2 regions of the Anoxybacillus sp. MB8 genome follow, and region 2 is predicted to be linked to the other one. Evidence: riboswitches for the same ligand, from Rfam matches in the RefSeq annotation. Region 2 holds a riboswitch; the other holds the start of a gene.
What was found. A riboswitch is a leader RNA that binds a small molecule or an ion and turns the genes downstream of it on or off. The one in region 2 is predicted to bind cyclic di-GMP.
Positions count from the first base shown of each region.

Region 1: linked by a shared signal. The riboswitch ahead of EKC99_RS13430 (methyl-accepting chemotaxis protein) and the one ahead of EKC99_RS10780 (coiled-coil domain-containing protein 22) in region 2 are both predicted to bind cyclic di-GMP.

Region 1 covers NZ_RXXX01000049.1:6,310-9,822, forward strand. The annotation lists gene EKC99_RS13415 (Crp/Fnr family transcriptional regulator) at 1-238, shown strand, start outside; gene EKC99_RS13420 (YgaP family membrane protein) at 308-496, shown strand; gene adhP (alcohol dehydrogenase AdhP) at 550-1,563, opposite strand; cyclic di-GMP riboswitch class I at 1,800-1,887, shown strand; gene EKC99_RS13430 (methyl-accepting chemotaxis protein) at 1,994-3,513, shown strand, end outside.
Region 2 covers NZ_RXXX01000030.1:19,442-25,130, forward strand. The annotation lists gene cysI (assimilatory sulfite reductase (NADPH) hemoprotein subunit) at 1-803, opposite strand, end outside; gene EKC99_RS10765 (assimilatory sulfite reductase (NADPH) flavoprotein subunit) at 809-2,584, opposite strand; gene EKC99_RS10770 (LysR family transcriptional regulator) at 2,721-3,602, shown strand; gene EKC99_RS10775 (small acid-soluble spore protein H) at 3,634-3,813, opposite strand; gene EKC99_RS10780 (coiled-coil domain-containing protein 22) at 3,894-4,529, opposite strand; cyclic di-GMP riboswitch class I at 4,567-4,649, opposite strand; gene EKC99_RS10785 (NAD-dependent deacylase) at 4,780-5,490, shown strand; partial or broken gene EKC99_RS10790 (transposase) at 5,564-5,689, opposite strand, start outside.

The DNA.
Region 1 (3,513 bases), on a different contig from region 2:
CGTATTTGAAAAAATGGATAAGCGTTTAATCGAGTTTTTGCTTACACGATGCGACAACAGCAAGACAAACATGATCGAGATGACGCATGAACATATTGCTGTGGAACTTGGAACGGCACGTGAAGTCGTCAGCCGAATATTAAAGCAACTTGAGCGTGACGGATACGTTCAACTGGCGCGTGGAAAAGTAAAAATTGTAGACAAAGAAAGATTGTGTGACAAATTTGCAACAATGTGACTTTATCACAGAACGTTTCCTTTTTTTCCTCTATGATTAAAGAGAGATGAGAAGAGGGGAGGAAAAAAGATGAAAGCAAATGTTGGTTCCGTCGATCGTATGATTCGCTTCATATTAGGTATTGCACTATTAGGATTATTTTTTCTTGAGGGAAATATAAAATATGTCGGCATTTTAGGAATTGTTCTTATCGCTACGGCATTTATGAGATTTTGTCCACTTTACGTTCCGTTTCGGATCAATACGACGAAGAAATAGCTTTACTCATTTTAGTTGAAATTAAATAAGAAGGCGCCTTCAGGACGCCTTCCTTAATCTACTTTTAACACAACGCGACCGTTAATTTGTCCTTTTAACATACGATCGAATACATCGTTAATGTTTTCAAGCGGTTGAACTTCGACAATTGTTTTTACTTTTCCTTCTGCTGCAAATTGAAGTGCTTCTTGTAAGTCTTTGCGCGTACCAACGATAGAACCAATAATTTTTACTCCATTTAATACCGTATCGAAAATTGGAATAGGTATTTCTTCCGGCGGTAATCCGACGAGTACACAAGCACCACCGCGACGAATGGCTTTGTAGGCTGATTCGAACGCGGCTTTTGAAACAGCAGTGACGACAGCTGCATGCACGCCACCAACTTTTTCTTTCATCCATTGCGCGGCGTCTTCATGTTTTGGATTGACGACAAGATCAGCTCCCAACTGTTTAGCTAACTCAAGTTTTTCATCGCCTAAATCGACAGCAACGACGTTTAGCCCCATCGCCTTTGCATATTGAACAGCGACGTGTCCGAGGCCGCCAATACCGTAAATTGCTACCCACTCACCAGGTTTTGCACCTGTTACTTTTAAAGCTTTATATGTTGTTACGCCAGCGCAAAAAATTGGAGCAGCCTCTTCAAATGATAAGTTATCAGGAATTTTCACGACATAATCAGCTGCAGCACGACAATATTCAGCGTAACCACCGTCAACCGAATATCCAGCGTTTTGTTGATGCTCACATAATGTTTCTTGTCCGCTTAAGCAATAATCACAATGGCCGCAAGCGGAATAAAGCCAAGGGATACCGACGCGATCTCCGACTTTTAAGTGCGTCACCCCTGGTCCAACTTCTTCGATGACACCAACGCCTTCATGTCCAGGAATGAGCGGTAGTTTTGGCTTTACAGGCCAGTCGCCATGTGCGGCATGCAAGTCTGTATGACATACTCCACACGCTTTAATGCGCACTAGCACTTCTCCATATGAAATTGTTGGTTTTTCTACTTCTTTAATTTGTAATGGTTCTTTAAATTGTTCCACAACTGCAGCTTTCATAATTATAATCCTCCTTCTAAGTGAAAAGGGATTTTTTGGTCTATGCATATTTAATGTAACATGTATTAAATTTGTTAAAAATATCACAAACAAACTGTTCGAAAAAATGTAAAAGTTTTTTGGATAAAAAGGTAAATTTTTGTTTTTTGTCTTGACGAAGTAAAATGTTACCCTTTTAGTTACAACTCACCACTTCCTTTTTCCTAGTTGTTGTGTTAAGATGGAAATGTAAAAAATTGAATAATCGGCAAACTACTCGAAAGGGTAGGGCGCAAAGCTATAGGGGCTACGTCTATTGTATAGATATGCCAGCCAGTTGCCCTTCTTATAAGGAAATGATTAAGAAGGTTTTACGGTCGAACGATAGCTGCCTATGTATTTGTTTTTTAGGCGGCTTTTATTTTTATCAACATAGGAGGATGAAGACAGCATGAAGGTAACAGTAAGAAAAAAATTGGTGGCGACGTTTCTTTCGGTATTATTGTTGTTTATTGTTGTAAGTATGCTTACATATAATCGGCTAGAGACAATTGATCAACAATATTCAGAAGCGATGAACAAAGGATTTGAACGGATTACGCTCGTGACAAATATGCAAAATGCGATGTTACGTGAACAAATTGCTGTGCGGGGGTATTTAATTAATGGAAAGCCGGAAAGCTTAACCGCATTTGAGCAAGCAGCGAGCGAGTTTACAGATAACCAAGAGATGATTGCATCATTACAGCTAGAAAATGAGGCAAAACAAGAGGTTGATCGTCTAGTAAAAGCAGAAAAAGAGTATCGCGACATTGCGAAACAAGCGATAGAGTTTAAAAAGCAAGGTCAAATGGATGAAATTTCACGGATTATGAAAGAGCGAGGAAATGCGATTACGGTTGAAGTGACAGAGGCAGGAGAACAAGCGCGTGCGACGCAAGTGAAGCATTTGCAGCAAATGAGTGAAACGTTGTCTGAGCAAGCGAAAGACATGAAGTATATGACGCTTATTACAATCGGCATCTCTTTTCTTGTTAGTATGGCTTTAGCTTTATATATTAGCGAAAAAATTTCAAGACCTGTTCAACAAATTTCTGAACATGCCGAAAAAATTGCACACGGCGATTTGTCAGTTGATGATATTCATGTAGCAAATCGTGATGAAATTGGTCAATTAGCAAAATCGTTTAACCAAATGGTTCACAATTTGAAACAGCTTATTCAACAAGTAAGCACAGCGACTGAGCATGTATCTGCTTCCGCCCAAGAGTTGATGGCAAGTGCTGAACAGGCAAGCGCAGCGACAGAAGAAGTGACGACAGCGATTCAAGAAGTAGCCCAAGGAGCAGAAATGCAAGGAAAACATGCGGAGGAGAGTTCGCAAGCGATCGGTGAAATGGCGGCAGGAATTGAGCGAATGGCTCAAACAGCAACCGTCGTGGCGAATTCCGCAACAGAAACGACAAAACAAGCTACTGTTGGCCAGCAATATTTACAACAAGTTGTGACGCAAATGAATACGATTAACGAATCAACAAACGAAACAAATATAGTTATTAAAGAGTTAAATGAGAAGTCGGCCCAAATTGGAAAAATTGTTGACGTCATCGTCGGCATTGCTGAACAAACGAATTTATTAGCACTTAACGCAGCGATTGAAGCGGCACGTGCCGGAGAACACGGAAAAGGATTTGCGGTTGTGGCGGACGAAGTGCGTAAACTCGCAGAGCAATCTCGCGAATCGGCAAATCAAATTGCGCAATTAATTGAGATGATTCAACAAAACACCGGTTATGTTGTGCAAATTGTCGGCAAAGGAACGGAAGAAGTGAAACAAGGAACAAAATTAGTGGAGCAAACAGGAACGTTCTTTGGGCAAATTTTGCGTTCCATTGAACAAGTGAATGCACAAATTCAAGAACTATCAGCGATTTCAGAGCAAATGTCAGCAGGCGTTCATCAAGTGCATGC
Region 2 (5,689 bases):
GTCGTGCGATCACCGTGCGTCATTCCCATGCCGCCACCGATCGCTACATTAAATCCCGTCAGCTTTCCGTGTTCAACAATCGCAATAAATCCAAGGTCTTGTGAAAACACGTCGACATCGTTTGACGGTGGAACAGCGATACCAATTTTAAATTTTCGTGGCAAGTAAAGCGGCCCATAAATTGGTTCTTGTTCTACCTCCGGTGTTCCAGCTACTTTTTCTTCATCTAACCAAATTTCGTAATACGCCCTTGTTTGTGGTAATAAATAATCGCTTAATCTTTTCGCCCATTCATACACTTCTGCATGCACTTCCGATTGGTAAGGATTCGGATTGCACATGACGTTTCGGTTGACGTCACCGCATGCCGCTAACGTCGTAAGCAGTGCCTCGTTAATGGCTTGGAGCGTTTTTTTCATATTCCATTTCAATACGCCGTGAAACTGAAATGCTTGTCGTGTCGTAAGTTTCAACGTCCCGTTCGCATACGTCCTCGCCAATTCGTCCATCGCAAGCCACTGCTCTGGTGTTGCTACGCCACCTGGGGTACGAACACGAATCATAAATTGATACGCTGGCTCTAATTTTTGTTTTTGCCGCTCGGCTCGCAAATCACGATCATCTTGCAAATAGCTACCATGAAATTTCATCAATCGGTTATCATCTTCTGGAATGCCGGCAGTGATGCGATCTTCCATCGTTTCTTTCAACGTTCCGCGCAAATAGTTGCTTTCTCGTTTAATGCGCTCAACGTCGCTTGGTGGTCCATCCGGCGGTGTTAATACAAACTTTTCCACAATCATCCCCCCTAATATACGTCACGTTGGTAACGTTTTTGTTTTTGCATGTCCGCCACATACGCTTCCGCTCGTTCACTCGTCATCTTTCCTTCTTTCGCAATAATCTGGATAAGCGTCTCATGAACGTCTCGTGCCATGCGTTGTTTGTCGCCACAAACATAAACGGCTGCTCCTTCTTCTAACCATCGGAACAGTTCTTTGCTTTGTTCCATCATTCGGTGTTGCACGTATACTTTTTCTTTCGTATCGCGTGAAAAGGCAACATCCATCTTCGTCAACACACCGTTTTTTAGCCACGTTTGCCATTCCTTTTGATAAAGAAAATCGGTCACGAAATGTTGGTCACCAAAAAACAACCATGATTTCCCTTTCGCGCCAATCGCCTCACGCTCTTGCATAAAAGCGCGGAACGGCGCCACTCCCGTACCTGGTCCAATCATAATAATTGGCGTATGTGTATCTTTCGGGAGTTTAAAATTCGGATTTTGATGAACGAACACAGGAAGTTTATCGCCAATGTGTAGACGTTCAGCACAAAACGTTGAACAAACTCCTTTTCGCAAACGCCCATGTGCTTCGTAACGAACCGCTCCAACAGTCATATGCACTTCATCCGGATAAGCTAGTAAGCTACTTGCAATTGAATAAAAGCGCGGTTGCAACTTTCGTAATGAAGAGACAAATTGCTGTGGTGTCATCTCCCACGGGCCGAAATCGCGAAGGACATCCAATACATCGCGCCCTTTCATATAGTCTTTTCGCTTCGCTTCTTGTTCCTCAGAAAGAAGCGCATGAAACTCGCGATTTTTCGAAAATTCAGCTAATTTTTGTAACAACGGCTCTGTCAGTACGGTAATTTCTAAACGGGATAGCAACGCTTCTCGTAATGGTTCGTCATTTTCTTCTACAGAAACTAATGTTTCTGAACTCCATTTCATTTCTGCTATCATCCAATCAACTAACTCTGGATCGTTTTTTGGAAAAACGCCGAGCGCATCGCCTGGTTCAAACACAAGCCCAGAACCTTCTAGCGATAATTCGATATGGCGTGTTTCTTTGTTTGAGCCGCGTCCATTTAAATTGATATTTTCTAATACTTCCGCTTGAAACGGATGTTTTCGTGAATAAATAGTCGTTGGCTTCGCTTGTGCAGATGAAGTTGTTGCTACGGAAATGGCTCCTTGCTTATCTAACTCACCAAGCACTCCCTCTAGCCATTTCGCTGCTTTTTCTTCATAATCGACGTCACAATCGACGCGTTCGTATAACCGCTTTCCGCCTAGCTCTTCTAGCCGTTTATCAAAATCTTTTCCCGTTTTACAAAAATGTTCATACGACGTATCGCCAAGCGCCAATACAGAGAAACGAAGATGATCGAGTTTTGGCGCGCGCTTGCTATGAAGAAATTCGTAAAATGACAAGGCGTTATCTGGTGGTTCCCCTTCTCCGTATGTGCTAACAACAAGGAGCAACGTATTTATTTTTTTCAACTCGTTTGGCTTAAAATCAAGCATCGAGGAAACGGTGACATGAAACCCGCGATGTTTGAGCGTTTCTCCTACTTTTTCCGCTAGTTTTTGCGCGTTTCCTGTTTGCGACCCGTAAAGAACGGTCACTTCCTTCGTTGCAGATGCTTCTTGTTGAAGCGCTCCGACCGACTCGGTTGCAGCTAAATACCCACTTAGCCAAAGTTTTTGTGCGGAATTTAACGTTGGCCAAAGCCGATTGAGGAGCTCGACTTGTTCTTCATTAAATGGACTATTTGTCACTTGAAATGGCAACATGTTTCACCTCTCATTTTTCTACTATTCCTATAAATCAAGTATGTTTTATTTGACTTTACCTTAAAAAATAAAATTAGTAAAATAAATATAAATTATCAGAACTATTTATTTTTTTAATAACTAAGGAGCGAACGATATGTACGAACAATTAAAAACATTTATTACATTAGCTGAAGTGAAAAATTTCACAAAAACAGCAGAAATTCTTCATTTATCTCAACCAAGTGTAAGTTTGCACATTAAAAATTTAGAAAAAGAGTTTCAAACAAAACTATTTATTCGTTCACCAAAAGAGCTACAAATGACGCCAACGGGAGAATTGCTTTATGATCGAGCAAAAAAAATGATCACGTTATACGAACAAACGAAACAAGATATTTTGGAACATCACGACTGTGTGAAAGGAACATTAAAAATTGGGGCTAGTTTTACGATCGGAGAATACGTGCTACCTACTTTTTTATGCGCCTTACAAAACGATTATCCAGAATTACAATTGGAAGTGATCATCGGCAATACAAAAGAAATTGTAGAGCTCGTTCGTACGTATCAAACACATATCGGTTTAATTGAAGGTCAAACAAATGAAAAAGAGCTTGTGGTGTACCCATTTATGCAAGATGAGCTAGTCATCGTTGCGTCTAACGATCATCCTCTCGCTCACAAACAGGAAGTATCGATAAACGATTTACAAAACCAACTATGGATTACACGCGAATTAGGGTCTGGCACACGTGAATATTTTAACCATTTTATTCGTTCAAATGGGCTAAAAGTAAAATCACTGATAATTATTAGCAGCAATCAAGGAATAAAAGAAACGTTAATGCACGGAAACGGTTTAGCCCTCCTTTCACGTCATGTCATTGAACAGGAGTTGAATCATAAAAACTTATCGATTGTTTACGTTAAACATTCTCCTTTTTATCGAACATTTTCTTATCTTTATTCGCCGACAATGAAAAACAACAAACTTGTACACTTACTGATTGATTTACTCCAACAAAAAAGGATGTGACAAACAAGTTGCTTTGTCACATCCCCATCACTTAATGCTCCTCTAGCTGTGAAATCGGAACGCGCTGTTGTTTTTCTGGGTTGTTTAAAAAATGAATCGTTGCCATTTCCGTTTGTACATCGACATGTTCAATATACACGGCTTTTCCGTTATACGTTACATTTTTCATATCGGGTGACTGAGCAATTTGTTGCGCACGTGTGATGTTCATTCGCTTCCCTCCTTTCGAACGATTATTATCATTTGTGTTTCACGCGAAAATATGCAAAAAAAGAGCGCCAACAGGCACCCTTATAACAGTTCAAGCAACTTCTTTTTATTTTGTTGTACGTTTTCTTCTAACGCCTTTACTTTTTCTTTCAACGCTTGTACGTTGACATCATTCTTAGATACTTTCTTTTCTAACGCACGAATTTCATTTTTTACTGCTTTTAATTGATTAGAAGCAGCAATAAGCTTCCCAAACCATTGATCTAACTCTTCTTGTTTTTCCGCTTCGTCGTCTTTATCCGATTGCACGACAGGTGATTGTTCAGTCGTAGTCACAGTAGCGCTATCTTGTTCATTGACTACTTGTGTCGTTTCCTCTGTTGTTTGTTCACTTTGTGGTTGTGTTGGTTGTTCAGTTGGTTGTTCTTTCGGCGTGCTAAACGCTTCAAGCGCTATTGTCACCTCGTTTACACGCACTTCAATCTTGCTTAACTTTTTATTTAGTTCTGCCAATTTGTTTTTTAACATTTGTTGTTCTTTTTTCTTTTTTGCCTCTTCTTTTTTCTGCTTAGCTAACTCTTGTTTTTTCTTCGCTTCTTCCTTTTTCACGACAAGCTGACTTTTCTGTACATATTTTGCTCCATCATGCTTCGCTGCAAAAGCTGGGGAAGCAACGAGCATCGATGCTAGTAAAATTGGTAATCCTTTTTTAAACATTACCCTTTCCTCCATTTCATATGTATATTTTTTTGGTAATGGCAGCTGGCTGGCATAGGTATCCCGTTAGCCCCTATAGCTTTGCGACGCTAAGTTTCCTTAGCTGTGCCTTTACTTCTTATTATACTTTGCCTATTTTCATGGGCATGAATCAAAAGTCCTTATTTTCCTTATAAACATATGTGAAAATAAAGGAAGAAAAGGGCGAAGAAAGAAGTAGTTATTGGTAGATAAAAAGGAGGGGTACGGAATGTTAGAAAAATGGTTGAAAGAGTCTTCGTATACAATTGTATTTACTGGAGCAGGAATGTCTACAGAAAGCGGGCTTCCCGATTTTCGTTCGGCAAAATCAGGGCTTTGGCGCACGAAAAATCCACAACAATTAGCAAGTACGTATGCGATGCAACATAACCGAGACGAGTTTATTGCATTTTATCAATATCGTATTCGTACGTTGCTTAAATGTAAGCCACATGTCGGGCATATGATTTTGGCCGATTGGCAAAAGCGGGGGCTTATTCATCAAATCATCACGCAAAATGTCGACGGCTTTCACCAACAAGCAGGCAGTACAAATGTCATTGAATTACACGGAACGTTGCGAACAGTGCATTGCTCGCGTTGCAGGCAAACATACGACGCAAAACAGTATGTAGAGGAACAGTTTACGTGCACATGCGGCGGCTTTTTGCGCCCTTCCGTTGTTTTATTCGGGGAATCGTTACCGTATGATGCGTTTGAACAAGCATGGACAGCAGCCGAACGAGCAGACTTATGGATTGTGCTCGGCTCTTCTTTACAAGTGTCACCAGCTAACGAACTTCCTGTCATCGCGAAACGAAGCGGGGCCAAATTAGTGATTGTGAACATGGAACCGACGCCATTAGATGATTGGGCAGATTTGCTTATACATGGTCGTAAAATTGGAGAAGTGTTGCAGGAAATTGACGAATTACTTTAAAAAATAAGTGTGTCCCAAAAGCGTGCTCTTTTGGGACACTTGAAATATTTCTTTTTCATGCCACGGCTGTTGATTATCCAAAATTAGGAATACTTCTCCTGTAAATTTGAGCATACTCAAATAAGACAGCTGCCATCTCGGATTTCCATTCGAGAGAAAGTTGTCCAGAGAAAAAACGACGGACAAACGAAAGAAAAGG